One region of the Frischella perrara genome, then DNA from elsewhere that is predicted to be linked to it. Evidence: riboswitches for the same ligand, from Rfam matches in the RefSeq annotation. Region 1 holds a riboswitch; the other holds the start of a gene.
What was found. Region 1 has a riboswitch for preQ1 ahead of queD (6-carboxytetrahydropterin synthase QueD). Riboswitches for the same ligand answer to the same signal wherever they lie in the genome.
Positions count from the first base shown of each region.

Region 2: another riboswitch for preQ1. It lies ahead of queF (preQ(1) synthase); the one in region 1 lies ahead of queD (6-carboxytetrahydropterin synthase QueD).

Region 1 is NZ_CP009056.1:295,924-312,736, reverse strand. Features, by position in the region: gene mltA (murein transglycosylase A) at 1-637, opposite strand, end outside; gene cycA (D-serine/D-alanine/glycine transporter) at 822-2,225, shown strand; gene serB (phosphoserine phosphatase) at 2,396-3,373, shown strand; gene radA (DNA repair protein RadA) at 3,454-4,836, shown strand; gene FPB0191_RS01485 (7-carboxy-7-deazaguanine synthase QueE) at 4,855-5,469, opposite strand; gene queD (6-carboxytetrahydropterin synthase QueD) at 5,474-5,893, opposite strand; PreQ1 riboswitch class I at 6,018-6,063, opposite strand; gene FPB0191_RS01475 (YecA/YgfB family protein) at 6,358-6,900, shown strand; gene pepP (Xaa-Pro aminopeptidase) at 6,973-8,277, shown strand; gene FPB0191_RS01465 (TonB family protein) at 8,319-9,104, opposite strand; gene ispB (octaprenyl diphosphate synthase) at 9,302-10,279, shown strand; rRNA gene rrf (5S ribosomal RNA) at 10,903-11,018, opposite strand; rRNA gene FPB0191_RS01450 (23S ribosomal RNA) at 11,086-13,986, opposite strand; tRNA gene FPB0191_RS01445 (tRNA-Glu) at 14,191-14,266, opposite strand; rRNA gene FPB0191_RS01440 (16S ribosomal RNA) at 14,325-15,858, opposite strand; gene FPB0191_RS01435 (adenylosuccinate synthase) at 16,347-16,813, opposite strand, start outside.
Region 2 is NZ_CP009056.1:846,998-863,810, reverse strand. Features, by position in the region: gene dusB (tRNA dihydrouridine synthase DusB) at 1-845, shown strand, start outside; gene fis (DNA-binding transcriptional regulator Fis) at 865-1,161, shown strand; gene FPB0191_RS03800 (7-cyano-7-deazaguanine/7-aminomethyl-7-deazaguanine transporter) at 1,228-1,869, opposite strand; gene queC (7-cyano-7-deazaguanine synthase QueC) at 1,931-2,596, opposite strand; gene queF (preQ(1) synthase) at 2,778-3,257, opposite strand; PreQ1 riboswitch class I at 3,260-3,304, opposite strand; gene FPB0191_RS03785 (integration host factor subunit alpha) at 3,362-3,655, opposite strand; gene pheT (phenylalanine--tRNA ligase subunit beta) at 3,661-6,048, opposite strand; gene pheS (phenylalanine--tRNA ligase subunit alpha) at 6,064-7,047, opposite strand; gene rplT (50S ribosomal protein L20) at 7,328-7,681, opposite strand; gene rpmI (50S ribosomal protein L35) at 7,700-7,897, opposite strand; gene infC (translation initiation factor IF-3) at 7,986-8,525, opposite strand; gene thrS (threonine--tRNA ligase) at 8,569-10,497, opposite strand; gene FPB0191_RS03750 (hypothetical protein) at 10,871-11,626, shown strand; gene FPB0191_RS03745 (surface-adhesin E family protein) at 11,628-12,137, shown strand; gene cyaY (iron donor protein CyaY) at 12,294-12,605, shown strand; gene ilvN (acetolactate synthase small subunit) at 12,671-13,165, opposite strand; gene ilvI (acetolactate synthase 3 large subunit) at 13,165-14,883, opposite strand; gene FPB0191_RS03725 (YaiI/YqxD family protein) at 15,159-15,611, shown strand; gene FPB0191_RS03720 (ArsC family reductase) at 15,616-15,966, shown strand; gene dapE (succinyl-diaminopimelate desuccinylase) at 15,970-16,813, shown strand, end outside.

The DNA of each region.
Region 1 (16,813 bases):
GATGCCCATTTTTACCATTATAGCTAAAGAAAATGGGTGGAAAGCCATCCTCAAAATCAATATATCCACTACCTTGTACTTCCATAATGAAATTATCTATTAATGAATCGGTATAAGCTATTTCAAGTTTTTGCCCATCCAATGCCCCTTCATATATTTCTAATCGAGAAGGTAATTGTTTCGAAAAATTGATGGGTTTTGCATATAAAGGATAATGGTATTGAGCTTGAGGCTTACGACGCGCTTTCATAATTGGTGTATAATATCCTGTTAAAAGGACATTGCCCCATTTATCTTGGCCCTGTAATTGATAACTGTTCAATCCGACCAAATTAAGTTGATTTGTTGTTAAGCCTCTTATAATCCATTGATTAATTCCATCATAGATTACTTTGTTTTTTTGAAATAGTTGAGGTGAATACTGTTCAATGAGCTTAACCTGTTCTAAATAACTATCAATATTAACCGGTCTACCTAATTGAGGGTAAGTTAAATTATATAATTTAGATAATTTACCATCGGTATATTGCTGCCCTTGTTGGGTTGGTTGATAGTGACATGCTGATAATAATACAATGAAGAATATGTATTTCACCGCCAGTTTATTTATATTGTTTAATGTCTTTCCTATCCCCATTAACACCTCACTGTCTCGCCTAAATAATTGATAACCTTATAATACAATTCATAATATTATATTTTTGAATATACCCTTAAAAATTTTAATAATATCTTAGAAAAACATTGAAATAGAGATTTATTATCTTTAATATTTCAAGGCTGTTAATCAATGAAACCATTAACTAAGGAAAAAAGATACCATGAATTCCATTAATAATACTGGGTCTTCACAAGAAAAGAAACTTAAACGCAATCTATCTAATCGCCATATACAATTGATTGCAATTAGTGGTGCTATCGGAACAGGGTTATTTATGGGATCAGGCAAAACGATTAGTTTAGCAGGTCCATCTATTATTTTTGTCTATATGATTATTGGATTTATCCTATTCTTTGTGATGCGAGCAATGGGTGAGATCTTATTATCTAATTTAAATTACAAATCGTTTAGTGATTTCGCAGCAGATTTGTTAGGGCCATGGGCTGGCTTTTTTACAGGTTGGACTTATTGGTTTTGTTGGGTGATTACTGGAATCGCTGATGTTGTAGCGATTGCTGGATATGCACAGCATTGGTTTCCAACTTTAGAGGCATGGATACCAATGTTGATCTGTATTTTTGTCCTGTTATCACTTAATCTACTGACGGTAAAAATGTTTGGTGAAACTGAATTTTGGTTTTCGATGATAAAAATCATCGCAATTTTAGCATTAATTGTTGTGGGTATTATTTTATTACTGACATCCTATCATTCTGAACAAACCAATACATCCGCAGCTTTGAGCAATCTTTGGCAATATGGCGGTCTTTTCCCTAATGGCATGATGGGATTCTTTGCTGGTTTCCAGATTGCAATTTTCGCCTTTGTCGGTATTGAGTTAGTTGGCACCACAGCTGCAGAAACTCAAGACCCAACTAAAAATCTGCCTCGTGCGATCAATTCTGTCCCATTACGCATTATTTTCTTTTATGTGTTTGCATTAATTATTATCATGACAGTTACACCTTGGGTTTTTATTTCAGCAAATAAAAGCCCGTTTGTTGAATTGTTTACATTAATTGGATTACCTGCTGCTGCCAGTTTGATCAATTTTGTTGTTCTTACATCTGCCGCATCTTCAGCAAATAGTGGTATCTACTCTACAAGTCGTATGCTATTTGGATTGGCCCGAAAAAATGATGCACCTTCAATTTTTGGACGGCTTTCAAGGCGATTTGTACCCGCAAATGGATTAATGTTCTCTTGCCTCTGCTTATTGAGTGGGGTTGTTTTAATTTACTTAGTCCCTGATGTTATGACAGCTTTTACGATTGTAACGACAATATCCGCCATTTTATTTATGTTTATATGGTCAATAATTTTATTATCTTATATCCAATATCGTAAAAAACGTCAGCAACTTCATCAACAATCATTATTTAAAATGCCAGGTGGCATTATGATGTGTTTTATCTGCTTAGCTTTCTTTGCATTTGTTATTGTTTTATTAACTTTCGAGAACGATACTCGACAAGCACTATTAGCAACGCCAATCTGGTTTTTAATTTTAGCGATAAGTTATGGCATTCATAGAGCAATTGGTAAGACAAAACAAACAAATTAATCCTTTATCGGTACAGTTGCCTATTTATCTCAATGTACTCTTTACAAACACATAACCGCCATAGTTTGGCGGTTTTGTTTTTTATATTTATCTTTTTGTAACGCACTTTCATGGCTTATGTTATGATAAATTAATTGACTATAAAAACTAATTGACTTGTTAAATACATTATGGCCTATACATTAACTTTTAACGATTTACCCGAAAATATTAAAAATTGGCAAGCACTGCCATTATCATTAAATGGCTGTGAAATCATGCCATTAGATTACAATGCTGGCAAAACTGGGTGGATTATTTATGGTCGTAAGTTAAATAAGACTCTTGTTTCTAAGTTTCAAAATAAACTAGCTATGCCAATTGTTATTGTGTCTTCATGGCAGGTCAAAAATTACCAAGTTATACGTATTGCTGGCGTCATGCCGAAAAAAGCACAAACTATTGCTAATGAATTAGGTATTGATGTGGCAAGTATTAATCATCTACCCTCTCTTCGATCTGAAGGTTTGTTAGTAATGGATATGGATTCAACCGCTATAAAGATAGAGTGTATTGATGAAATTGCCAAGCAGCATGGTTCAGGTGATTTAGTCTCCAAAATCACAGAACAAGCAATGCGAGGTGAAATAGATTTTGCTACTAGCTTAAGAAAACGTGTCGCAACATTAAAAGGTGCCGATGTGGCGATATTAGAATCCATTAAAAACAAATTGCCATTAACATCTGGATTGACATTTTTAATCAAAGAGTTGCATAAACGAAATTGGAAGATCGCAATTGTGTCTGGTGGATTTACCTATTTTGCAGAACATTTAAAAAGCAAATTAAAATTGGCAGAAGTCTATGCAAATGAATTGGTAATTAATAATCAACAGAAACTAACGGGTAAAGTAAAAGGTCAGATTGTTGATGCAAGATTCAAAGCAAAGATGCTACAAAATCTAGCTCAACAATTCAATATACCAATAGAACAGACTGTGGCTATTGGAGACGGTGCTAATGATTTAATGATGATTCGTATAGCAGGATTAGGTGTTGCTTATCATGGCAAACCTAAAGTAATCCAAAAAGCTAAGAATAGTATTAATTATGCTGATCTAACAGGATTGATGTGTATTTTATCAGCCAGTATTGATAGTCAAGGTTAGATAATGATGTTATGAAATTAATAATATGTATTGTTAACTTAAATCAGCGTTATTTATAAATTAAGTTTAGGAGTATAAATTTGGCAAAGGCTGTAAAACGCGCTTATGTCTGTAATGAATGTGGTGCTGATTACTTACGCTGGCAAGGTCAATGTAGTGAATGCCACGCTTGGAATACAATTACCGAAATTAGACTTGCTGCGGCAAATGCACGCACTAATGACCGATTTAGCGGTTATGCTGGTGGTGTTGGTCAGAGCAAAATACAAAAATTAGTCGAGATAAGTTTAGAAGAGTTACCCCGCTTTTCAACTGGTTTTTCAGAATTTGATCGCGTACTTGGTGGCGGTGTTGTCCCCGGTAGCGCAATATTAATCGGGGGTAATCCCGGAGCTGGCAAAAGTACATTATTATTACAAACGATGTGTCGCCTTTCTAGTAGTATGAAAACATTGTATGTTACGGGTGAAGAGTCTTTGCAACAAGTTGCAATGCGTGCTCATCGTTTGGGTTTACCTACCGATAATATAAATATGCTTTCCGAAACAAGCATAGAGCAAATTTGTTTGTTAGCTGAACAAGAACAACCTCGGCTTATGGTAATTGATTCAATTCAAGTTATGCATATGGCTGATATTCAATCCTCACCAGGAAGTGTCGCCCAAGTTCGTGAAACGGCTGCATACTTAACACGTTTTGCAAAAACCAAAGGAATTGCAATTATCATGGTAGGGCATGTTACAAAGGACGGTTCACTGGCTGGACCAAAAGTACTTGAGCACTGTATTGATTGTTCAATATTACTGGATGGTGATTCTGATTCACGTTTTAGAACTTTACGTAGTCATAAAAACCGCTTTGGTGCAGTAAATGAACTCGGTGTGTTTGCCATGACTGAACAAGGCTTAAAAGAAGTAAGTAATCCATCAGCTATTTTTCTTACGCGAGGGGAAGAAATGTCCTCTGGTAGCTCGGTTATGGTAATTTGGGAAGGTACTCGTCCTTTACTCGTCGAAATACAAGCATTAGTCGATCAGTCTCATTTTGGAAACCCAAGGCGTGTAACTGTTGGATTAGAGCAAAATCGATTAGCATTATTACTGGCTGTTTTACATCGTCATGGTGGCTTACATATGGCAGATCAAGATGTCTTTGTGAATGTCGTCGGTGGCGTTAAAGTAAACGAAACTAGTGCCGATTTAGCTTTAGTTGCAGCTCTAGTTTCTAGTTTACGTAACCGCCCATTACCACAAGACTTAGTTATTTTTGGAGAGATAGGCTTAGGTGGAGAAATTCGTCCTGTACCTAGTGGACAAGAACGAATTGCCGAAGCAGCTAAACACGGTTTCAAACGTGCGATTGTACCAATAAGTAACATGCCTAAAAAAACATCTGATAATTTAAAGGTATATGGTGTTAAAAAGTTGTCCGAAGCATTAGATATCTTAGCCAATTTAGACTAAATTATTAGTAAAAAATTATCATTCTATATTGGCAAGTTTATGCGTTTGAATACTCAACTGCCATTTATTATTTTGTCTTCCTTGATTGAGTTTTCCTAATAATTCTAATGTTGGCAATAATGCCATTTGGCCATTTTGTTCACAAGGCGAAAGATAATACCGTTTTGCTTCTATGCGTTGTTCCATTGCCAAGCAAAATTCAGCGATATCTTTTGCTTCTTCAACAACAATTCGCACTTCATCGGCTTTGATTAAAGGTGCATCATGATAACGTCGCCAATAATGGTATTTAGGACTTACCGCAATATAATCAATTTCCGAATAAACTGATTTTAAACCATTAGTTTCGATGGCAACATAATATCCTAACTGTTTTAAGCGTGTGACAAGTTCAGGTAAATATTTTTGTAATGTCGGTTCCCCGCCAGTAATGATAATATTTTTTGCCGAGTAAGTGAGTACTCGCGTTAGTATCGCTGTTAAAGATAATTTTTGAAAATTATCAAAGTTAGTATCACACCAAGGGCATCGTAAATTACAACCGCCAAAACGTATAAAGATTGCTGGCATGCCCGTATTATATCCTTCTCCTTGTAGCGACTGAAATATTTCTACTATCGGAAAATTTGGCATATTATCACTCACTATATTGGCAATAAGAAGTTGGCGTTTCCCATAACGTTACCGATGAAATCGGTAGATATTGCTTGAGAACGTTAAATATAAATTTACTCATACCTTCTGCCGTTGTTCGGCAAGGAAAAGCAAAGGTTTTCCGTTGCATTTTTTGCAATAGGTCAGCAATTTGGCTTTCATTATTATTATGCTGATTATATAGGAATGCATGATCTAGTTTATCAATCACGTGTTGTTTAACAGTTTGTTTTATATCAGCGAAATCCATTACCATATCAGCACTGCTACCCTGTTCAATGAGGTTAGCTGATATTTCGATAATTAAACGATAAGTATGTCCATGTAAATTATGACATTTACCATTGTGTCCATCCAACATATGACAAGCGTCAAATTGAAATTCTTTAGCAATTTTATACATAATAAGCTCGGATTTATAATTAGATTACATTATAGAAATAAAATAATTTTTATTAACAATGGGGATTAATCAGTATGCAATGAGGTGAATTAAAATATTTGATAAGTAAGATCTGTAACATCAATAACTCCTAGTTTTTTTACGTGGGATGGATTACGAACCACGATATCAATAAAATTATAACGATAAAATAGTAAAAGATTGTTTTACATGTGATCATTTAAATAACAAAGGGGATAATAAAACAAAATCTGTTTAAATTCAAATAACTTATTTTATCAAGTTGTATTTATCAATAATTTAATTAGTAAAACTGATAATGCCATGTCTAAACATCATTAAATCGATTCATTATTGTAAATTATATGCTTCCCCAACATGTTGCTGATTGAATTCAATGAGTGCCAAATTCATTGAATTAGAGATATACTAAACACATTATTTCACTATTGATAGGAACAATTATGTCAAAGCAAATAAGCTATTCTTCATTAAATAATGAATTGAAATCCTCACAAATAGGTGTTAATGCCTCTGAATTACATGGATTGCTTACTGGAATTATTGCGGGTGGAATACAAGATAAAAGCTGGCAAGTATTACTTAATGATATGCTAAATAATGGGCAATCACTTGCAGGTGAATTATCAACATCAATTGAACATGTTTATGAACAAATCAAAGAACAACTAGCTGATGATAATTTTGAATTTCAGCTATTGCTCCGCGATGAAGGACTTTTTGAACAAATTGATGATATGGTTGATTGGATTAATCACTTTTTATTGGGTCTAGGATTAGCACAGCCACAATTAATGAAAGTTAAAGGTGATGTGGGAGAAGCAATTTATGATCTGCGTCAAATTATCCAATTAGGCTACGATAGAGATGATGATCAAGAAGAGTTAGCATTCGCTTTTGAAGAAATTCTAGAATATGTCCGTATGACTGTCATTTTATGTTATGACGAATTTACTGATCATTATTCATCAAAAGTTCTTCATTAATCACTAATGAATTCTTAAACCAATAAAGATAAATCAGGAAAATAAATAATTTAATAATTAATAGGTTGAAAAATGATTAACGATATAATTATGCGCCGTAATAAGCTTTTGGCAAAAATGATTGATAACAGTGCTGCTATTTTTTTTGCAGCGCCTGAAGTCGTAAGAAGTAATGATACTCATTATACCTACCGGCAAAATAGTGATTTTTGGTACTTAACATCTTTTAAAGAACCTGAAGCGATTTTTATTATAATAAAAGAATCTAACAATAAACATCAAACTATTTTGTTTAATCGTACCAAAGATACTCTTGCTGAAATATGGACAGGTTATCGCTTAGGTCAACAAGCAGCACTGTCGCAATTGCAAGTTGATGTTGCCTACCCATTTAGCCAAGCCGAAGAGCTACTACCTAAAATTGTTAGTGGTAAACAAGCTATCTATCATGCTAGCCAACTTTACGATTATGCTGACAATATTGTTAATCAATTAATGGATAATTTAAGAAAAGGTTTAAGACATAACCTTTTTGCTCCACAATCAATAATTGATTGGCGACCTATATTGCATGATTTACGTTTATTTAAGTCTCCAAAGGAAATTGAATTAATGCGTAAAGCAGGGAAGATTAGTGCACTTGGTCACATTAGAGCTATGCAAAAATGTAAGCCCAATATGTATGAATATCAATTAGAATCAGAAATTCTGCATGAATTCGCTATGCACGGCGCTAGAAATCCGTCATACAATACTATTGTTGGAAGTGGTAATAATGGATGTATTTTGCATTATGAAAATAATGATCAACAATTAAAAGATGGTGATTTAGTTCTAATTGATGCTGGTTGTGAATATGAATATTATGCAGGCGATATTACAAGAACTTTCCCGATAAATGGAAAATTCAGTCAGGCGCAACGTGAGATTTATGATATTGTCCTTAAATCACAATATAAAGCAATTGAATTATTTAAACCCGGAACGTCCATTAAACAAGTCAATGATGCTGTTATAAGAATCATGGTTGAAGGATTAGTTAAATTGGGCATTATGCATGGTAGTGTTGATGAGCTAATAGAAAATAAAGCTTATAATCAATTTTATATGCATGGATTAGGCCATTGGCTAGGAATTGATGTACATGATGTAGGTGACTATAAAACAATTTATCGAGAACGCATTCTAGAGCCTGGTATGATTATAACAGTTGAACCAGGTTTATATATTAATAAAGATGCAGATGTGCCTGTTCAATATAAAGGAATTGGAATTCGTATTGAAGACGATATTTTAATCACTCCAAACGGTAATGAAGTTTTTACAGCTGAAGTTCCTAAAGAGCCCGAATTAATTGAAGCCCTTATGAATTCTTAATAAAAGAATGGAATGTAATAAGTCAGTTAATATTAATTAACTTAATTGTCAAATTTAACTGATTTATTACGATTAAAAATTACTTTTGTTTTTAAGTCTTTTTTCATACGTGGAGGATATTTCCATCTTTTCATTGCTTGAATAACTGAACGGTTAAAAATATTATTTGGTTTTGCCTCAATAATACGAATATTATCAACATTTCCATGATTATCAATATCAAACATAACAATCACATGTCCGTCTATTCGCATATCTAAGGCTCGTCTTGGATATTCTGGTAAACTACGACTAATTGCTGTTGGCATTTCAGAGTATTGGTTATTCTCTGATATAGCTGAAGCGGTGGATACATCAGAACGTTTTTCAGTCATAATTTCCTGTTTGACTTGAGCCTTAGATACTTTATGTTTGTTTACTTTCTTATGAAATTGTTTTTTTGGTTTATTAGGTTTTTCTTTTATCACTAAAGTTGGTTCGTTAGGAGTAACAACTGGTTGTTTGATTTTATTTTCTACAATAATATCTGGTTCAACTTCTTTTTCTTTATCTTCTTTTTGAACTATCGCTTTTTCTGTTTCATCAGGTGTAGGTAACTCTTCATTATTTATGGTATTTTGGGCTAAAGATTGCTGTGGAGCTGCCATAATAGAAAAATCGATCATCATAGCCTTTATTGATTTATCACCATCCAATGAAAGCGCTGATTCGGAGAACAAAGACCCCATAAGAATAAGTACAATGATGATAAAATGTAAAAATGTCGCTATTAATAATACAATAGAGAGATTATTCTTATTTTCTATCGGTTTACAGATTTTATCCATTTCTCAACCAGTGTAAAATACAATTTTAATAACAAATAGGTAGGTAATTTTAAATGAAAATAAGTATCATTTATAGTATTTTTTTTTATTTAAAACCGATATATTAATCAACTTATATTGTTGTAATTAAGCTTTTATCGCATAATATTATAATAAATGAAATTTTAAAATGTCGATAGGCAGTTAAAGAACTAAAAATGACAATGAAAAAAATAATTGACCTTGTACGTGATGATTTAAAGAAAGTAGATCAAGTAATCATGTTGCAACTAACTTCTGACGTTGCTCTAATAAATCAACTGGGTAAATATATTATAGACGGAGGAGGTAAACGTATACGCCCCATTATAGCGCTGTTGTGTGCTAAAGCTTTAGATTCTGAAGATGATAAACATATTACAGCCGCAGCATTTATTGAATTTATTCATACAGCAACTTTATTGCATGATGATGTCGTAGATGAATCAATATTAAGGAGAGGTCGTTCAACAGCGAATACGCTTTTTGGTAATGCTGCAAGTGTACTTGTTGGAGATTATATTTATACTCGTTCCTTTCAGATGATGGTAAGTGTTGAATCAATTCGAGTTCTAAAAATAATGTCAGAGGCTACAAATATTATTGCTGAAGGTGAAGTTCAGCAATTAATGAATTGCAATGATCCTGATATTTCAATGGAACAATACCTTCAAGTTATCTACCGTAAAACAGCAAAATTATTTGAAGCTTCTTCCCATATTGCTGCAATCATAAGTAATGCAACAGATGAAGTTGAAATAGCGTTAAAAGATTATGGACGTTATCTTGGTACAGCTTTTCAGATTATTGATGATATGCTTGACTATTCAACTGAAGATGCAAATGCATTAGGTAAGAACTTAGGTGATGATCTTAACGAAGGAAAACCGACTTTACCTTTATTACATGCCATGCATCACGCTAAGGATCCTGAAGATATAAAATTAATACGCACAGCGATTGAAACAGGAAATGGTAGACATTTGTTGGATAAAGTACTAACCATCATGCAAGAATGCCATTCCCTTGAATATACGTATAAAATTGCCGAACAAGAAGCACTAAAAGCGGTTGAATCTTTAAATATATTAGCAGATTCACCTTATAAGGAAGCGCTAAGGCAAATAGCTTTATTATCGGTACAACGTAATTATTAATTATGTATAACCTATTATTTTATGAACTAAATTAGTTCGTAAAGTAGTTTCGATTCATAATTCTATAAAGTCAGTCGATAATAACTGACTATCTCTGTTTATATATTTAGTTAATTGATACTTTTTAACATTATTATAACTATCTGAATAATCTATATTATCAGTTAGATACTAAAAATATTACATCATTCTGTTAATTATTATAAATAAATCGCATATTTTTTGATAAAGATGTGAAGTAAAAACTAAATTAACAATAAATAAAGCAATTTCATTGTTATTCAAAAGTATATTAATAAGAGCAGGGAAATATTTTGAATATTAAAGCAACGCCAATAAGATGATTTAAAATTAACTTTCTATAATTTATAAATAAATTAGTACGAGGACATCATTTATGATAATAATAAGGTAAGATTTAGACTTAAAATGAATATAAGGTTAGTGGGTATTGGAGTATTACATTATGAAAGGGTAAGGACTAATGGCTATGATGAACTAATCAGGAATCAGAATCTTAATCTTAATTTTAGTCTTATAAATTAAGATAGATATGGTTTAATGACAACAATATAACAGCAATAAAAAAACCCCATCCTTTCGGACGAGGTCTGTATTTTATAGTCTGGCGGTGACCTACTCTCACATGGGGTAACCCCCACACTACCATCGGCTCCACGGCGTTTCACTTCTGAGTTCGGCATGGGTCAGGTGGGACCACCGCAACATCGCCGCCAGACATATCCTGTCTAACTTCTCTAACTCTTCAGAACAAGCTCTTCTTTCCAAAAACAACTCCGAGTTGTAAGGTTAAGACTCTCGGCTCATTAGTATCAGTTAGCTCAATGTATCACTACACTTACACACCTGACCTATCATCGTCCTAGTCTCGAACGGACCTTACTGAATCTCTTCAGGGAAAACTCATCTCAAGGCTAGTTTCGTGCTTAGATGCTTTCAGCACTTATCTATTCCGCACGTAGCTACCGGGCAATGCAATCGGCATCACAACCCGAACACCAGCGGTGCGTTCACTTCGGTCCTCTCGTACTAGAAGCAAACCCTCTCAATTTTCCTACGCCCATGGCAGATAGGGACCGAACTGTCTCACGACGTTCTAAACCCAGCTCGCGTACCACTTTAAACGGCGAACAGCCGTACCCTTGGGACCTACTTCAGCCCCAGGATGTGATGAGCCGACATCGAGGTGCCAAACACCGCCGTCGATATGAACTCTTGGGCGGTATCAGCCTGTTATCCCCGGAGTACCTTTTATCCGTTGAGCGATGGCCCTTCCATTCAGAACCACCGGATCACTATGACCTACTTTCGTACCTGCTCGAGCCGTCACTCTCGCAGTCAAGCTAGCTTTTGCCATTGCACTAACCTCCTGATGTCCGACCAGGATTAGCTAACCTTCGTGCTCCTCCGTTACTCTTTGGGAGGAGACCGCCCCAGTCAAACTACCCACCAGACAGTGTCCCTTGCCTCGATTCAGAAGCATAGGTTAGAACATCAAACATTAAAGGGTGGTATTTCAAGGTCGACTCCATGCATACTGGCGTACACATTTCTCAGTCTCCCACCTATCCTACACATTAAGGCTCAATGTTCACTGTCAAGCTATAGTAAAGGTTCACGGGGTCTTTCCGTCTTGCCACGGGTACACCGCATCTTCACGGCAATTTCAATTTCACTGAGTCTCGGGTGGAGACAGCCTGGCCATCATTACGCCATTCGTGCAGGTCGGAACTTACCCGACAAGGAATTTCGCTACCTTAGGACCGTTATAGTTACGGCCGCCGTTTACTGGGGCTTCGATCAAGAGCTTCTGCTTGCGCATAACCCCATCAATTAACCTTCCAGCACCGGGCAGGCGTCACACCGTATACGTCCACTTTCGTGTTTGCACAGTGCTGTGTTTTTATTAAACAGTTGCAGCCAGCTGGTATCTTCGACTGATTTCACCTACATCCGCATGGGATTTCAATTACCATCAGCGTGCCTTCTCCCGAAGTTACGGCACCATTTTGCCTAGTTCCTTCACCCGAGTTCTCTCAAGCGCCTTAGTATTCTCTACCTGACCACCTGTGTCGGTTTCGGGTACGATTACATATAACCTGATGCTTAGAGGTTTTTCCTGGAAGCATGGCATCAATTACTCCGCCACCTTAGTGACTCGTCATCACGCCTCAGGGTTTCAGTGACCGGATTTGCCTAATCACACCCCTACACGCTTAACCCATTATCCAATATATGGTAAACCTAGCCTTCTCCGTCACCCCATCGCAGTTATATCTAGTACGGGAATATTAACCCGTTTCCCATCAGCTACGCATCTCTGCCTCGCCTTAGGGGTCGACTCACCCTGCCCCGATTAACGTTGGACAGGAACCCTTGGTCTTCCGGCGAGCGGGCTTTTCACCCGCTTTATCGTTACTTATGTCAGCATTCGCACTTCTGATACCTCCAGCACCCCTCTCAGGATACCTTCACAGGCTTACAGAACGCTCCCCTACCCAATATGCTTTCGCATACTGCCGCAGCTTCGGTGCATAGTTTTAGCCCCGTTACATCTTCCGCGCAGGCCGACTCGACTAGTGAGCTATTACGCTTTCTTTAAATGGTGGCTGCTTCTAAGCCAACATCCTAGCTGTCTAAGCCTTCCCACTTCGTTTCCCACTTAACTATGACTTGGGGACCTTAGCTGGCGGTCTGGGTTGTTTCCCTCTTCACGACGAACGTTAGCACCCGCCGTGTGTCTCCCATGCTCAAACTTGTCAGTATTCGGAGTTTGCATCGGGTTGGTAAGCCGGGATGGCCCCCTAGCCGAAACAGTGCTCTACCCCCAACAGTTATACATGAGGCGCTACCTAAATAGCTTTCGGGGAGAACCAGCTATCTCCCGGTTTGATTGGCCTTTCACCCCCAGCCACAGGTCATCCGCTAATTTTTCAACATTAGTCGGTTCGGTCCTCCAGTTAGTGTTAACCAACCTTCAACCTGCCCATGGCTAGATCACCGGGTTTCGGGTCTATACCCTGCAACTTAACGCACAGTTAATACTCGGTTTCCCTTCGGCTCCCCTATTCGGTTAACCTCGCTACAGAATATAAGTCGCTGACCCATTATACAAAAGGTACGCAGTCACTATTACCCAATGGTAACAGCTCCCACTGATTGTACGTACACGGTTTCAGGTTCTATTTCACTCCCCTCGCCGGGGTTCTTTTCGCCTTTCCCTCACGGTACTGGTTCACTATCGGTCAATCAGGAGTATTTAGCCTTGGAGGATGGTCCCCCCATCTTCAGACAGGATATCACGTGTCCCGCCCTACTCTTCAAGCTTTCACATATCTAGTCTTCGTGTACGGGACTATCACCCTCTATCGTCTAACTTTCCAGATAATTCCACTAACTCTATATGCTTCCCACTTTGGGCTCCTCCCGGTTCGCTCGCCGCTACTTCGGGAATCTCGGTTGATTTCTTTTCCTCGGGGTACTTAGATGTTTCAGTTCTCCCGGTTCGCCTCATATGACTATGTATTCATCATATGATAATGCAGTTACCTGCATTGGGTTTCCCCATTCGGACATCGACGGCTATTACGCTCTTTATCAGCTTACCGTCGCTTTTCGCAGATTAACACGTCCTTCATCGCCTCTGATTGCCTAGGCATCCACCGTGTACGCTTAATTTCTTAACCTTACAACTCACAGTTGTCTCTGGTTTTCTTTTACGCTTTCTTCTCTTATCATATCTTCACCACATAAATTCATTCATGCAATTCCAACATCATTCGAGAACTCGTTTCTTTCAGCTTGTTCCTACTTGTTAAAGAGCTTTATCTCTCTATTCACTTATCAGTAAATACAAAGATAATTTATCGTATAAAGTTGACCGTCTTTAATGGCGTCCCCTAGGGGATTCGAACCCCTGTTACCGCCGTGAAAGGGCGATGTCCTAGGCCTCTAGACGAAGGGGACGTATAACAACTTTATACTTCATAACAAACAATCTGTGTGAACACTGCCAGGCGCTTCGTAAGGAGGTGATCCAACCGCAGGTTCCCCTACGGTTACCTTGTTACGACTTCACCCCAGTCATGAATCACACCGTGGTAAACGCCCCCCTTGCGGTTAAGCTATCTACTTCTGGTGCAACCCACTCCCATGGTGTGACGGGCGGTGTGTACAAGGCCCGGGAACGTATTCACCGTGACATTCTGATTCACGATTACTAGCGATTCCGACTTCATGGAGTCGAGTTGCAGACTCCAATCCGGACTTAGACGTACTTTAGGAGGTCCGCTCCAGCTCGCACCTTCGCTTCCCTTTGTATACGCCATTGTAGCACGTGTGTAGCCCTGGTCGTAAGGGCCATGATGACTTGACGTCGTCCCCACCTTCCTCCGTTTTATCAACGGCAGTCTCCTTTGAGTTCCCGACCTAATCGCTGGCAACAAAGGATAAGGGTTGCGCTCGTTGCGGGACTTAACCCAACATTTCACAACACGAGCTGACGACAGCCATGCAGCACCTGTCTCACAGTTCCCGAAGGCACTCCCTCATCTCTGAAAGATTCTGTGGATGTCAAGACCAGGTAAGGTTCTTCGCGTTGCATCGAATTAAACCACATGCTCCACCGCTTGTGCGGGCCCCCGTCAATTCATTTGAGTTTTAACCTTGCGGCCGTACTCCCCAGGCGGTCGATTTATCGCGTTAGCTTCGGAGCCCATCACTCTAGGCAACAAACTCCAAATCGACATCGTTTACAGCGTGGACTACCAGGGTATCTAATCCTGTTTGCTCCCCACGCTTTCGCATCTCAGCGTCAGTATCTGTCCAGAAGGCCGCCTTCGCCACCGGTATTCCTCCACATCTCTACGCATTTCACCGCTACACGTGGAATTCTACCTCCCTCTACAGTACTCCAGATCACCAGTTTTAAATGCTATTCTCAGGTTGAGCCCGAGGCTTTCACACCTAACTTAATCATCCGCCTACATGCCCTTTACGCCCAGTCATTCCGATTAACGCTCGCACCCTCCGTATTACCGCGGCTGCTGGCACGGAGTTAGCCGGTGCTTCTTCTGTAACTAACGTCAATTATATGTGCTTATCCCACACATAACTTCCTCATCACCGAAAGTACTTTACAACCCTAAGGCCTTCTTCATACACGCGGCATGGCTGCATCAGGGTTTCCCCCATTGTGCAATATTCCCCACTGCTGCCTCCCGTAGGAGTCTGGACCGTGTCTCAGTTCCAGTGTGGCTGGTCATCCTCTCAGACCAGCTAGAGATCGTCGCCTTGGTGAGCCTTTACCCCACCAACTAGCTAATCTCATATGGGTTCATCAAATGGCAAGTGCCCGAAAGCACCCTTTGGTCTCGCGACATTATTCGGTATTAGCAGTCGTTTCCAACTGTTGTCCCAATCCATTCGGCAGATCCCCATACATTACTCACCCGTCCGCCACTCGTCATCAAGTGCAAGCACTCATGTTACCGTTCGACTTGCATGTGTTAAGCCTGCCGCCAGCGTTCAATCTGAGCCATGATCAAACTCTTCAATTTAAAGTTTGATGCTCAATAACTGTCTCTGACATATTCAAATGAATCTTCAGTGTCACTTATTAAGACTTGATTTCTTTTAAGCCCATAGACTTTAATTCTTTGTCCTAACAGTGCCCACACAGATTGTCTGTTATTTACTTTTTAAAGAGCTGACAGTTTTTTTCCGTTTCGGCTTACTGTCTCAAGGGTTGCGTATACTACGCTACCTCTTATTTCCTGTCAAGAAGTTTTTTAACTTTTTTTAAAAACTTTCTTCACTTCACTTTTGCAACCTAGACTTTCTTTTCGTTCGTCTCAATCACTCAGTGGTTGCGCATTATAGACATCTTATTTTTTAGATCAACTCTATTTTGAGCTTTTTCTTTCGTTTGGTTATTGTTTGCGCGATATTATGTAATTTAGTACAAAATACATGCATTTTAGATCTTTTTTATTATTCACACTAACAATAAAGGCACCTAATATTGGTGCCTTTGTATTTTTGATAATTATATTTCAAATGGATCGCGTAGGATCATTGTTTCTAATCGATCAGGACCGGTTGAAATAATATCAATAGGAATTTCTGTTAATTCTTCTATACGTTTAATATAGTTTCTAGCTGCTTGCGGGAGATCATTAATTGTTTTTGCTCCAAACGTTGACTCACTCCAACCAGGCATTGTTTCATAAATTGGTACTACTTCACTCATATCCTCAGCTGAAGATGGTGCTATTTTAGTGATATGACCATCTGGTTGTTGGTAGCCAACACAAATTTTTACATTTTCTAATCCATCAAGCACATCTAATTTAGTTAAACAAAATCCAGAAACCGAATTTAGCTGTACTGCTTTACGAATTGCCACAATATCTAGCCAACCTGTTCGACGTCTGCGACCAGTAGTTGCACCAAATTCATTTCCTTGTTTACATAAAAATTCGCCAATATCATCAAACAGTTCCGTTGGGAATG
Region 2 (16,813 bases), 550 kb from region 1:
TTTTAGCTAATTCGCAAATTTGGCATACTGAACAATCAAAACAAAAGCTCGCTAACTCGCAAGAGCTTGGCATCAAAGCAGTACAAATTATAGGTTCTGATCCAGATGAAATGGCGAAAACCGCTATTTTGAACATGAAATCTGGTGCAGAGTTAATTGATATTAATATGGGATGCCCAGCTAAAAAAGTTAATAAAAACTTAGCTGGTTCGGCGCTTTTGCAATACCCTAAATTGGTAGAGCGAATTCTAATGAGTGTGGTACAAGCTGTTGATGTACCCGTTACTCTTAAAATTCGTACGGGTTGGAACAAAGCTAATAAAAATTGTTTGGAAATCGCACAAATTGCCCAAAAATGTGGTATAAAGGCGATTACTATTCATGGCAGAACTCGCGAGTGTTTATTTAAAGGTTTTGCTGAATATGATTCGATTAGACAAATTAAACAATATATCTCCATTCCTGTAATTGCTAATGGAGATATCATAGATCCTGAAAAGGCGGAAGAAGTTTTCCAATATACCAAAGCTGATGCTATAATGATCGGCAGAGGAGCATTAGGTAGGCCTTGGATCTTTGAAGATATAGCGTTCTATTTACAATATGGAAAATTTAAATCAGAAAAGAGCATTGATGAAATAAAAACTATTGTTTTATTACACTTAAAAGCTCTACATCAATATTATGGTGAAAAGAAAGGATTGCAGATTGCAAGAAAGCATGTAATTTGGTATACCCAAAACTATGCTGGGAGCGATCATTTTAGGCGCTTATTTAGTGTCATTGATAATGCTAATCAGCAATTCGATGCACTAGAAGCATTTTTTCAAGAAATTAAATTTTAATTAAAGAGTTAAAAATACTATGTCAGAAATTCGTGTTACAGCTGAAGCGTTAAAATTCACAACTGTTAACTCTCAAGAGCAAATTACTCAAAAACCGTTACGAGATTCAGTCAAACAAGCATTAAGAAACTATTTATCACAATTAAATGGTCAAGATCCTACTGATCTTTATGATCTTGTTTTGGCTGAAGTAGAACAACCGTTTCTTGACATGGTGATGCAGTATACAAGAGGTAACCAGACTCGTGCAGCAAATATGCTTGGTATTAACCGAGGTACTCTACGTAAAAAATTAAAACAATATGGAATGAGTTAATTCTTATTAAACACATTACCAATCTAAGAAGGCGCTTAACAGCGCCTTTTTAGATTTTGCTTCAATTTATTTTGTTTTTACTAACTTTTTTAAAATGTAATTTAATATAATTTTATACAATGGTAAAAAGAACACACCACAAATTAATATTTTAAATCCGTAATCCATTATGGCTATTTCTACCCAATGGGTCGCCATATAAATATCACCACTATGATAAAATGCAATTGCAAAAAACAGAAGCGTATCAATGGCATTACCTACAATAGCTGATGCAGTTGGAGCAACCCACCAACGATAATTTTGTCGTAAATGATTGAAAATGGTAATATCCATTAATTGACCAACTAGGTAAGCAGCAAAACTGGCTAAAGCAATCCTAAATACAAACATATTAAAATCGCATAACGAAGATAGCCCCGTCCAATCACCATCTGAAAACAATACAGAAATAACGTAAGATAGAATCAACGCCGGTATCATAACGACTAATATTATTTTTCTAGCTAAATTAGCACCAAAAACCCGAATAGTTAAATCAGTCGATAAAAAAATAAATGGGAACGTGAATGCTCCCCATGTTGTATTAAATTCAAAAATAGTAAACGGAATTTTAACTAAATAATTACTAGAAGCTATAATCAAGATGTGAAAAAAAGCTAATTTTAATAATACATTGTGGTTTTTCTGTAAGATACTTGGAAACATATATGTCCTTTTTATAAAAATAATATGGGGTTAGGGAACCCAGTAAGGTTAAATAAACTAATTAGCATTTCTTATTAGTTAAATACTCATTCAACCCCTTTTCGCGTAAAACACAACTCGGACATTCACCACAACCTTTTTCTACTCCATTATAACAAGTGTGAGTATATTGTCTGATATAGTCTAGACATCCTAGCTCATCAGCTAAGGCCCATGTTTCAGCTTTTGTTAAATACATCAAAGGAGTAATAATATTAAAAGCGTAATCCATCGCAAGATTCATGGTAACATTCATTGACTTAATAAAGACATCTCGGCAATCTGGATAACCACTAAAATCTGTTTCACAAACACCAGTAATAATATCTTTTATTCCCCGACTCTTGGCATAACATCCAGCTAATAGAAGAAACAGTGCATTTCGCCCATCAACAAAGGTATTAGGATAGGATTGAGAATCCTTAGCAAATTCAACAGCCATTGTTGAATCAATTAATGCATTATGTGTTGTTTGTTTAATAACAGAAGTATCTACAATTGTATGTAAAACACCTAAATCTTCTGCTATGAATTTAGCTTTTTCTAATTCGATAGCATGTCGCTGCCCATAATTAAAACTGATGGTTTCCACATTTTCAACGCCATAACGATTTATCGCTTGGATCAAACAAGTTGTAGAATCCTGCCCTCCTGAAAAAATAACGAGTGCTTTATTAATTTTTTGCATGAAATTACCTTTAAAAAGATAAAATGGTTATAGATAAAATTCGAATAATTGATGTTTATATTTCATTTTTAAGATTGAAAAATCACCCTAAAAATCTACAAAACAAAACTAGAGCTTCATTTATAAATGAAACCCTCTAATGTCATTGAAAGAAATGAAATATTTTTTAAAATACCTGCTACTAGCGGTTATCAATTTTTTCTGGGTATAGATCATGATTAGCTAAACGATTAAAAGCAATTTCTTGCCATTTCGTATTTGGCTTACCATAATTTGCATAAGGATCGATTGATATTCCGCCTCGTGGTGTAAATTTACCCCAAACTTCTATGTATTTAGGATCCATTAATTTGATTAAATCTTTCATGATAATATTTATGCAATCTTCATGAAAATCACCTCGATTACGAAAACTAAATAAATATAGCTTTAAAGACTTACTTTCCACCATTTTTATATGAGGAACATAAGAAATGTAGATTGTTGCAAAATCTGGTTGACCTGTAATAGGACAAAGACTAGTAAATTCAGGACAGTTAAATTTAACAAAATAATCATTATCTAAATGTTTATTGTCGAAAACTTCTAGAATTCCAGGCGCATAATCTTGCGGGTAACGAATAGATTGATCACCTAATAAGGTGAGATTTGAGTTAGTCATAAACTTCCTTAGTTTTTTTATGTGGGAGGATTTCGAACCACAGAATACAAAGTAGCACTAGTAATTATTAGTGCTACTCAACTAAACATAAACCTAAAATTTAATTAAGATTCAAGATTTTTTTCCACGCGTTCACGGAATTTAATACCTGGACGGAAAGTCACAACGCGACGAGCGGTAATTGCGACATTTTCACCTGTTTTAGGATTACGACCTGGGCGAGACTTCTTATCTCGAATCGCAAAATTACCAAAACCTGATAATTTCACGGTTTCTCCTTTTTCTAAGGCAACTCTTATTTCTTCGAAAAAGAGTTCCACAAGAATTTTAGACTCTTGACGATCGATATTAAATTTGTCTGTTAGACGTTCTGCAATATCAGCTTTAGTTAATGTCATAATTATTATTCTCTTAATAATGCTTTGAAACGATTTTGTAATGCAATAATACAATTGCTTACAATGTGAGTTATATCCTCATCTTCAAGTGTACGTGTTTTATCCTGCAAAATCAAACTGATAGCCAAACTTTTTTGACCTGCTTTGATATTTTCACCTTGATACATATCAAATAAGTTAACAGCAATAAGCTGTTCACCACCAATACTTTTACATACACTTAATACATCAGCAGCACAAACATCACTATCCACGATGATCGCTATATCTCGTCGATTAGCTGGATATTTAGATATATCCTGTGCTACGGGTACAGATTTTTGATTAATTTTATCTAAAATCAATTCAAAAACAAGTGTTTTACCGTTTAATCCTAATTTCTTTTCTATTTCAGGGTGAATGACACCTAAATAACCGACTTCTTCATTGTTTATATAAATCGCGGCATTTTGACCAGGATGCAAAGCCGGATGTTGTGACGGTTTAAATTGAACCTGATCTGCTAATCCACTAATTGCTAAGAGTGATTCAACATCCCCTTTTAAATCGAAGAAATCAACAGCACGTTTCTTAATATCCCAGTGGTCTTCATATTGATTACCCGTTATAACACCTGCTAGCAATGTTTGCTGATTAACACCAAATTCTGAATTATTGTCTGGAACAAAACGTAATCCTGTTTCAAACAATCTTATGCGCTGTTGTTGCCTATTTTGATTATATACAACAGCCCCCAATAAGCCCGACCAAAGAGATAAACGCATTACCGACATTTCACTCGAAATCGGATTTGGTAAAACAATAGCTTCTTGATTTGGATGTAATAGACTCTGAATTTTAGGATCAACAAAACTATACGTGACAGCTTCTTGATAACCATGGTTCACTAACAAATTTTTGAATTTATTTACAGAAACGTTTTTTTCAGAGTTATGTTGCATTACTAATTCAATATTCAAATGTTCATTTGGTATATTGTTATAACCATAAATTCGGGCGATTTCTTCGACTAGATCTTCTTCGATTTGAATATCAAACCGCCAAGTCGGAGCCTTAATTTGCCAGCTATTTTCGTTAGATATTACTTCACAGCCAAGTCGAGTAAGAATATCAACAATACGTTGATCATCAATATGATAACCGATTAATCTATCAATTTTGGCTCTACTTAAATGGATTATTGCGGGTTCCGGTAACTCATCCGTATTCGTAGCATCTATAATTGGACCCGCTGAACCACCACAAATAGCTAATAATAGTTCAGTTGCTCGTTCCATTGCTTTATATTGTAGAGATGGATCAACACCACGTTCATAACGATGTGATGCATCAGTATGTAAACCATATTGTCTTGCTTTACCAGCAATAGCAAGTGGTGAGAAAAAAGCAGATTCTAAAAGTATATTTTTACTTTCATTTGAAATACCTGAATCTTTACCACCAAAAATACCTGCTAATGCCAACGCCTTTTTATCATCTGCAATTACCAGTGTATTGGCTTTAATTTCAATTTCATTGCCATCAAGTAATACGAGTTTTTCATGCGGATGACCATAGCGTACTGTTATAGCGCCTTCAATTTTATCTAAATCGAAAGCATGCATAGGATGACCTAATTCAATAAGAACATAATTAGTGATATCAACAACAATGTCTATTGAACGAATACCACTACGGCGTAATTTTTCTTTTAGCCATAATGGTGTTGGAGTTGTTACATCAATCCCTTTAATTATACGTGCTAAATAACGAGGTGCAGCTTTAGGCTCTAAAACAGACACAGATATTTTATCTTCAATGGTGACCTTAGGCGTTTCAAATTGTGGTACAGTCAAACTAATATTATTAATTGAGGAAATATCACGAGCAATACCCATAATACCAAAACAATCCGCACGATTTGGTGTGACACTAATTTCAATCATCTTATCGTTTAATTGTAGATAATTTCTGATATCTTCACCAAGAGGAGCATCTTCAGGTAATTCAATAATACCATTATGGTCATCAGAAATAGCTAATTCAGAATAAGAACATAACATACCCTCTGATGGTTCACCACGTAATTTGGCTGCTTTTATTTTAAAGTCACCGGGTAAAACAGCGCCAACTGTGGCACATGCTACAGTTAAACCTTCACGACAATTAGGAGCTCCGCAGACAATATTTAGAAGCTGATCTTGACCGATATCAACTTTCGTTACACGTAATTTATCTGCATTTGGATGTTGGTGACACTCCACAACTCTACCTACTACAACTCCCGAAAAATCACCAGCAACATTTTCTATATCATCAACTTCCAAACCAGCCATGGTAAGCTGATCGCATAATTGTTCACTACTTATTGCTGGATTAACCCATTCACGTAGCCAACTTTCACTAAATTTCATGTTTGGTCCTCCAGACTAATTAAATTGTTTTAAAAAACGTAGATCATTTTCAAAGAAAGAACGTAAATCAGTTACGCCATATCGTAACATTGTTAATCGCTCAATTCCCATACCAAATGCAAAACCACTATATACTTCTGGATCAATACCTACATTACGTAAAACGTTCGGATGAACCATTCCACATCCTAATACCTCAAGCCATTTACCATTTTTTGCTTTAATATCTACTTCAGCCGAAGGTTCAGTGAAAGGAAAGTAACCTGGTCTAAAACGAATTTCCATATCATCTTCAAAGAAACAATGTAGAAAATCATGTAATAAACCTTTTAAGTGAGTAAAACTAATGTTTTTATCAATCAACAATCCTTCCATTTGATGGAACATTGGGGTATGAGTTTGATCATAATCATTACGATATGTTCTACCTGGAGCTATAATTCGAATTGGTGGTTTCTGTTTTTCCATAGTACGGATTTGTACCGTAGATGTTTGAGTGCGTAACAGGCGATTAGCGTCAAACCAAAATGTATCATGATCTGCTCTTGCTGGATGATGGGCTGGAATATTTAACGCATCAAAATTATGATAATCGTCTTCAATTTCAGGTCCATTTTCAACAACAAAACCAAGCTTACCAAAGAAATCAATCAATCGATTGACAGTAAGAGTAACAGGATGTAAACCACCTATTTCCATTTTACGGCCAGGCAATGTCACATCAATGGTTTCATTTGCTAATTTTGCATCTAATAATGCTCGTTCTAATAAAGCTCTTTTCTCATTTAAAGCAGATACAACTTCTTGTTTAGCATCATTGATTTTTTGCCCAACCATCGGACGTTGATCTGCTGGTACATCACGTAATGAAGCCATTTGTAAGGTAAAATGACCTTTTTTACCTAAAAAATCAACTCTAATTTGTTCAATTGCATTAATGTCTTGTGCATTGTTAATTGCCGACTTGGCTTTGTCGACCAATTCAATTAATTGAGACATAGCATCCTCTTTATTTTATTTGTTAAAAACCTACCCACAACCAAATATTTTGATCTATTTTACTTTTATGTTGTTACGTTTCATTTCATAAAAGTAGCAATAAAAAAGGCCTCTATACGAGGCCATTTACAATTTATTTTCGTTTTCATTTTGCCTCAAAATGAATTCACTTTACAAAGTCAAAAAAGAAACGAAAAAAAACTGCATTAATCATTAATATTTTATTTCCATTTATAAGGTTAGATAAAAATGAGGTCGAATTAATTCGACCTCATAAAAACTATAATGCTGCTTTTGCTTTTTCAACTAAAGCGGCAAAGGCATTTTTATCAAATACCGCAATATCAGCAAGGATCTTACGATCGATTTCAATTGAAGCTTTCTTAAGACCGTTAATAAAACGGCTGTAAGATAAACCACATTGACGCGCTGCTGCATTAATACGGACAATCCATAATTGACGGAATTGACGTTTACGTTGACGACGGTCACGATAAGCGTATTGACCAGCTTTAATAACAGCTTGGAATGCAACACGATATACACGAGAACGCGCACCATAATAACCTTTAGCTTGTTTTAAAATCTTCTTGTGACGAGCACGAGCAATAACACCACGTTTAACGCGAGCCATAATATTCTCCTTAAATAATTAAACGTGTGGAATACACGCTTTGACTAAACCTAAATCACCTTTTGATACCATGGTTAAACCACGTAGATGACGTTTACGTTTTGTCGATTTCTTAGTTAAGATATGGCTTTTGTTAGCTTGCTTGTGTTTAAATCCACCTGAAGCTGTTTTTTTGAAGCGTTTTGCCGCTCCACGTACAGTTTTAATTTTTGGCATATTAAATACTTCCACATCCGCATTGTTAATAACATAAAATAGAAGGTGATATTTTTATTTTCATAAAAATACGCTTGTCAAAACCTTACTATTTTTTCTTTGGCGCTAAGACCATTATCATTTGACGACCTTCAATCTTAGATGGATAAGATTCAATGATTGCCAAATCAGCTAAGTCTTCTTTAATGCGGTCAAGCATTTCAGTACCTAACTGTTGGTGAGCCATTTCACGACCGCGGAATCGTAGTGTTACTTTAGCTTTATCACCATCTTCAAGGAAGCGTATCAGGCTGCGGAGTTTTACCTGATAATCTCCCTCATCTGTACCAGGTCGGAATTTAATTTCCTTAACCTGAATAACTTTTTGCTTTTTCTTCTGTTCTTTTGTTGCTTTGCTCTTCTCATAAAGGAATTTGCCGTAGTCCATAATACGACAAACTGGCGGTTCTGCGTTCGGGCTAATTTCAACAAGATCTAAAGATGCCTCTTCTGCCTGCTTAATCGCTTCATTTAAACTAACAATTCCGATTTGTTCGCCATCAACACCAGTTAATCGGACTTCTTGTGCAGTAATTTCATCATTAATTTTATGTGCACGAGTTGTTTGAATACGTTTTCCAGCTTTAATACCTAAATCCTCCAATCAAATACAATAACAAAACCAGATCATTTTATTCGCTGATCGGGTCCAAAGAACGAGTACGAATTTCGTTGAGCAGTAATTCTACAACATGTTCAACTTCAAAGCTACCAAGATCTTTACCTTGACGTGTACGAACTGACACTTTTCCGGCTTCAATCTCTTTATCGCCACATACGAACATATATGGAACACGTTTTAAAGTATGTTCACGTATTTTAAAACCAATTTTTTCATTACGCAAATCTGCTTTAGCCCGAATACCTGCATCTTGTAGTTTTTTAGTTAATTGTTGAACATAATCAGCTTGATTATCAGTAATATTAATTACAACAACTTGCGTTGGCGATAGCCAAGTAGGGAAAAAACCTGCACAATTTTCAGTTAAAATACCGATAAACCGCTCCATAGATCCTAAAATAGCACGATGAATCATAACAGGAATATGGCGATCATTATCTTCACCAACATAGCTTGCTTCTAAACGTTCAGGTAACATAAAATCTAATTGGACAGTACCACATTGCCATGCTCGACCGATACAATCGTGCAAAGTAAACTCAATTTTAGGTCCGTAAAATGCCCCTTCTCCAGGTAAATATTCAAATTCAATCCCATTTTCGGTTAAGCATTCAGCTAAATCTTTTTCAGCCATATCCCAAATTTCTTCACGTCCAATACGTTTTTCGGGACGAGTCGATAATTTGACAGTGATATCTTTAAAACCAAATGTGCTGTACATATCGTAAACCATTTTAATACAGCTATTTACTTCCCCTCGTATTTGCTTTTCAGTACAGAAAATATGTGCATCATCTTGAGTAAAGCCTCGTACACGCATTAGACCATGCAATGATCCAGAAGGTTCATTACGATGACAGCTACCAAATTCTGCCATTCTTAATGGTAAGTCACGATAGGACTTTAATCCTTGATTAAATATTTGAACATGCCCCGGGCAATTCATTGGTTTAATACAATACTCACGATTTTCAGAAGATGTTGTAAACATCAAATCTTGGTAGTTTGCCCAATGTCCTGTTTTTTCCCACAGCACACGGTCCATCATAAAAGGACCCTTTACTTCTTGATATTGGTACTCTTTCAACTTAACACGGACAAAAACTTCAAGTTCGCGGAATATTGTCCAACCATCATTATGCCAAAACACCATACCCGGTGCTTCTTCTTGCATATGATATAAATCTAATTGTTTACCAATACGACGATGATCACGTTTGGCTGCTTCTTCTAAAAACTGCAAATAAGCGTCTAACTGTTTTTTATCGCCCCAAGCAGTACCATATATACGTTGTAGCATCTTATTTTTACTATCACCACGCCAATAAGCACCTGCTATTTTTTGCAGTTTAAAATGGTGACAAAAACGCATATTTGGCACATGTGGACCACGGCACATATCAATATATTCTTCATGATGATACAGTGCTGGTTTAGCATCTTGAGGGATATTTTCATCTAATATCGTTATTTTATAAGGTTCTTGACGTTGCCAAAAAACATCACGCGCTTGCTGCCATGTTACCACTTCTTTTTTTACAGCATAGTTCTTTTTAGCTAGCTCTAACATACGTTTTTCGAGTGCATCAAGATCTTCTTGTGTTAAAGTATGATCCAAATCAACATCATAGTAAAACCCGTTATCAATAGTAGGACCTATAGCCATTTTAGTATTTGGCCAAAGTTGTTTAATCGCATGACCCAGTAAATGAGCACATGAATGACGAATAATTTCTAATCCATCTTCATCTTTTGCTGTAATAATAGCAACAGTTGCATCGTGCTCAATTAAGTCACAAGCATCCTTTCTTTCACCATTTACTCTACCTGCAATACAGGCTTTAGCAAGACCGGCACCAATACTTTGAGCGACTTCTAATATGGTTACAGCTGTTTCAAATTGACGTTGACTTCCGTCGGGAAGAGTTATTACTGGCATGAATATTCCTTAAAAAACCCCTATTAATGTAGTGGTGTACCCTACGACAGTACACGTGCATTAGCTAAGTCTGTGAATTAATCTTAATCAATGTTAGATACAAATTTTTGGTCGCAAATTATATCATTTATTAAATAGCTTTGAAATAGTCCTCAATTACAACTTTTATTACACTTCATTATAAAAAATTCAAAACAAATATTAGTTTATATAAAATATGTACTTTACATTATTTGAATTAACAATGAAAATATCTCGAAATATTTAAATAACAATTTTTTTATTTATTTTTATAGATTAATTTAAGTAAAGATTTATAATTAAATCAAAATATTAAATAATTTTGAACACTATATGAGTTCAAGGATAGAATATGATTAATAGAAAGACGCTTCTTATATTAAGTTCTTTGTTTATTTGCAACAGTGCCTTAGCAAATGATAACGTGACAAGTGTTGTCGATTCATTTTTTAATTGTGATAATAGCTTTTTCCATCAATTAAAAGATAATGTTGAAGATTTTTCTGTTTATAGCGATCTTAATGTTAAAGATGAAATTGCCTATATTCCAGTAAATGATATCTCATCAGACAATGATTTTACTTACACGTTTAGACAACCAATAAATTATAGAGGTTTAGTATTAACGAGCTACGTAAATAAATACATAAATACCTATAATCTAGGCAAATACTATTATTGGGGATTCATTGTAAATAATTCAATCAGTGATATACAAAATAAATTCGAACAATTTTCATGGCAACCTTTTAGTGAAAATACCTTTATTACGAATTCACAACGTTTTGATAATCAAAAACAAAATAAAGGATGGGAAAATTACCCTTATAGTTTCGATGGTGTAGCTCCGCGTGCTAATACGACTGAAAAGATGATTTATTTAGAAAAAATCAATGATAATCAGACGTATTTATTATGTTCATTACAAGGCGATATAACTAAAGACATACTATATTCGATTCATCCCGATATGCAATATATTGCTCAAGAACTTGCCGATAAAATTAAAGCGAAAAATAAAATCTCAGAAGATGAGCCTTCTCAAGATGATATTCAGACACCCATAAAAATGATGAATGATGAGACTAAAGTGAATAAGGATATGTAATATGAAAAAAAGTAGTTATCTTTTACAAATAGTTATGATTTTTTCAATTATTGGTACATCACATTTCACTTTTGCCAATAATACCGACCAAATCGAACAAAATTCAAGTCTAAAAGATCCGAGAGTTCCTACACGTTATCTTCCTATAGAAAAGTTATATCAGTCTGGTTCTGTTGGCTTTAGTTTTGTTGATCGAAAAAGTGTTAAACTACACCCATATAACCCTTTAATCAGAACCTATTCACGTATTACCAATTATTCTCCAGCATTATCGCAAGATAAAGAAGGGAGTGAAGAAGGTTTTTCTTATCATTCTATCGTTGTTCAAGAATATGTTAACTGCCATAATTTTGAATATGCTAAGGGGATAACACAATTTTATGAAAATAATTTTGGTGAGGGTCAATTAGAAAATAGTACTCATGAAATTAATCGACTTATATCAACCGAATCCGGCACCAAAGAACGACGTAATCTGCAAGTTATTTGCGCATTACCACTTAATGATTAAAACTATCTTTATCAAAGCGCATATTGCGCTTTGCTATTAAAATAAGTCAATAAATTTGTTCATTAAATTATATTTGATAAAAAACTAATACTTTTTTATTCGTGATAAGATTAATGTTAAACTTATTTTGTCTTTAAGCTATAGGATAACTTATTTATGGAAATAAAAGTATTTCACCAATTAGCCGATACACTATTTGATGAAATTGAACGTGATATTGATACTTTTGCTGAACAATTTGACACCGATATTGATTTTGAAAGTCATGGAAATGTAATCACAATCACCTTTGAAAATAACAATAAAATCATAATTAATACGCAAGAACCTTTATTACAAATTTGGATGGCTACACCACAACAAGGCTATCATTTTGAAAATAAAGAAGGAAATTGGATCTGTAATCGAAGTGGTATACCCTTCAAGCAACTATTTTCTCAATCTGTTATCAATCAAATCAAAGATTAGTTAAAATTAAAGGCGCAATATTTGCGCCTTAATAAATAAAATAAGTAGTGAATAATATACTTATTTCATTTGCTACTTTTATCACTACGTGATAACCCAACAATACCAGAACGTACCATTTCAATGACTTCGCACGTTTCACGGATTGCTGCTAAAAATGACGCTAATTTTTCACTTGTTCCCACTAATTGAACGATGTACTGCGTTGCTTTCACATCAACAATAGAACCACGAAAAATATCAACACAACGTTTAACTTCTTCCCTTGCTTGTGAACCTTTGGCTGCAATTTTGATTAGCATAATTTCCCGTTCTACATGGGGGCCTTCTGTTAGATCATAAACGCGATAAACATCCACTAATTTATGCAATTGTTTTTGAATCTGTTCTAATACATGCGCATCACCTGTTGTTTTAATTGTCATTCGCGACATTGTAGGATCTTCTGTTGGAGCTGTCGTTACACTTTCAATATTAAAACCACGTTGAGAAAATAATCCTATCACTCGTGATAACGCACCAGGTTCATTTTCAATTAAAATCGATAATATATAATGCATTAAGTTCTCTCCGTTTTGCTTAACCACATTTCATTCATAGCTCCACCACGAATCTGCATTGGATAAACGTGTTCGGTAGCATCAGTCATTACATCCACAAAAACTAATTTATCTGTTATCGAAAGCGCTTTTTTCATTAACGGCTCAAGATCACTTCGTTTTTTAATGGAAATACCTACGTGTCCATACGCCTCGGCTATTTTGGCAAAATCCGGCAGTGATTCCATATATGAGCTTGAGTGTCGACCTGCATAAATCATATCTTGCCATTGCTTCACCATACCTAAGAAACGATTATTTAAGTTTAAAATTAAAATAGGTAAATCGTATTGCAAGGCTGTCGATAATTCTTGAATATTCATTTGAATACTTCCATCACCGGTCACACAAACTACTCGATCTTTAGGAAAAGCCAATTTAACACCTAAAGCAGCTGGAAAACCAAAGCCCATCGTTCCTAGTCCACCAGAAGTAATAAAATGACGAGGTTTATCAAATGGGTAATAAAGTGCGGTAAACATTTGATGTTGCCCTACATCAGTTGCAACATAGGCATCACCTTTTGTCAGTTTATAAAGTAATTCTAATGCTTCCTGAGGCTTAATAAGTTCACCTTCTGTACTATAAGACAAACAGTGCTTCGCGCGCCAATGTTCAATTTGTTTCCACCAATTAATCAAAGCATCTAAGTCAATATGTGACTTATCTTCAGCTAGCTGTTCTAACATACTTTCAATTACGAATTTAGCATCACCAACTACAGGTACTGTTGCAGCAACGGTTTTAGAAATTGAAGTAGGATCAATATCAACATGAACGACCTTGGCATCTGGACAATATTTATCAAGATTATTTGTGGTTCGATCATCAAACCTTACACCTACTGCCAAAATCACATCAGCATGATGCATAGCCATATTTGCTTCATATACACCATGCATACCAAGCATACCAAGATTTTGCTTATGGGTACCAGGAAAAGCACTAATTCCCATTAAAGTTGTTGTAACCGGTAAATTTAATTTTTCTGCAAGATCACGCACTTGACTTTCAGCATTGGCTGAAATAATTCCTCCACCAATATATAGAACAGGTTTTTTCGCTGATAAAAGAACCTTCAATGCCTTTTTAATTTGTCCTTTATGTCCTTGTACGGTAGGATTATAAGAACGCATATTTACAGATGTTGGATAATTATAAGTATATTTTACTGCTGGATTCATTACATCTTTCGGTAAATCAATAACAACCGGCCCTGGGCGACCAGTAGAAGCAATATAAAATGCTTTTTTTATTGTTTCAGGAATATCTTCGGTACGTTTAATTAGAAAGCTATGTTTGACTACAGGGCGAGATATTCCAATCATATCGCATTCCTGAAATGCATCATTACCAATGAGATGACTAGCAACCTGCCCTGAAATAACGACCATGGGTACAGAATCCATATATGCAGTAGCAATACCTGTTATTGTATTTGTCGCCCCAGGACCTGAAGTTACAAGGACAACACCAACATTACCTGTTGCACGAGCATAACCATCGGCCATATGAACGGCTGCTTGCTCATGTCTTACCAATACATGCTCAATTCCACCAAGAGTATGTAAAGCATCATAAATATCTAATACACTCCCCCCGGGATAACCAAAAATTTGCTTTACTCCTTGATCCACCAAAGACTGAACTACCATCTCTGCGCCTGACAATTTTGCCATGCAACCCTCCAATATTATTTTAAAATTAGAATATCTTTATTTTACCCATAGATTATATGATTTAACAAAAATTGTTAAGTAAATATCCCAGAGTTTGGCTAGGATTAAAGAAGCTTTTTATAAATCACTTTTGATAAAAACAATTTATCAATTTGGAACCCTATTTGTAATAACATAATGTCGACTCATGATAATGATTATCTATCGAAGTTAAAAATACATATTACTTAACACCTGTTATAATTACAGGCACTATGAAAAATTGAAGGAATATTATGCAGATCTGGATTGATGCCGATGCATGCCCAAATCCCATCAAAGAAATTATTTATCGCATTGCTAATCGAGAACAAATCAATGCAATTTTTGTTGCAAACCAATGGCTTAAATTACCAAAATCATCATTTATAAAAATGCAGCTAGTTGCAAAAGGATATGACATTGCTGATTTAGCAATTATCAATCAGGTTCAACCTAATGACCTTGTTATCACAGCAGATATTCCTTTAGCGGCTGAATTATTAAATAAAGGTGCTAACGTCATTAATTTTCGCGGACAGCGCTATACACTTGAAACAATCAAAGAAACATTAATAATGCGTGATTTTATGGAAACCATGCGAGCTAGTGGTTTTCAAACTGGTGGTCAATCCCCTTTTTCAAACAAGGATCGACAAAACTTTGTTAATCAAATAGATAAATTAATTTCTCAACGCAATAAGGAGTAATGATTTGATAACTATCTATGGCATAAAAAATTGTGATACGATGAAAAAAGCTTTTAAATGGCTTGATGAACATCACATAGATTACCACTTTCATAACTATAAAGTTGAAGGTATCACTGATGACCAATTACAGATTTTCTTTCATTCGTTAGGTTGGAAAAATGTTTTGAATCAAAGAGGAACCACTTGGCGTAAACTTGACGAGGCCATACGTAAAAGTGTAATAGATGAACAGACTGCAATTGCCGTAATCCAACAAAATTTATCAATCATAAAACGCCCCATTATCACCAAAGGGAATAAAGTCTTAGCTGGCTTTTCTTCTGAATTATATCAACATTTTTTTGAGAACTAATCCATGTCTGAATCTGTCATTGAACTTACGAAAAAATTAATAGAACAAAAATCAATTAGTCCTGATGATAAAGCTTGTCAATCCATTATTATTGAGCGACTTAAAGCTTTAAATTTTACAATTGAAGAATTCAATTTCAATAAAACTAAAAATTTATGGGCTTATCATGGAGAAGGTGAAACAATTTTATTTGCCGGTCATACGGATGTTGTCCCTGCTGGTGATGAAACTAAATGGCGATTTCCACCTTTTCAAGCAACCATCGACGAACAAGGTAATTTATACGGACGTGGTGCGGCTGATATGAAAAGCGGTGTTGCAGCGATGATCTGTTCTGTTGAAGAATATATTAAATGCAATCCTAATCATAAAGGCCGTATTGCATTTTTATTAACATCAGATGAAGAAGCCGATGCTACAGATGGTACGACTAAAGTAGTCGATATTTTAATGCAACGTCAAGAACGTATTGATTATTGCATTGTTGGCGAACCATCAAGTAATAAAATTGTTGGAGATCAAATAAAGAACGGTCGCCGTGGTTCAATCACCGCAAATTTAGTCATTCATGGAATTCAAGGTCATGTTGCTTATCCTCATTTAGCTGATAATCCAGTTCATCGCTTTGCACCCGTACTATCTGATTTAGTAAATACAACTTGGGATAATGGTAATAGCTATTTTCCACCCACTTCAATGCAAATAGCCAATATCAATGGCGGAACTGGCGCCGAGAATGTTATTCCCGGAGAATTAAAAGTACAGTTTAATTTTCGCTTTAGTAGTGAGCTTTCCGATGAAATAATCAAACATCGAGTTGAATCTATCCTTAATCAACATCAAGTTA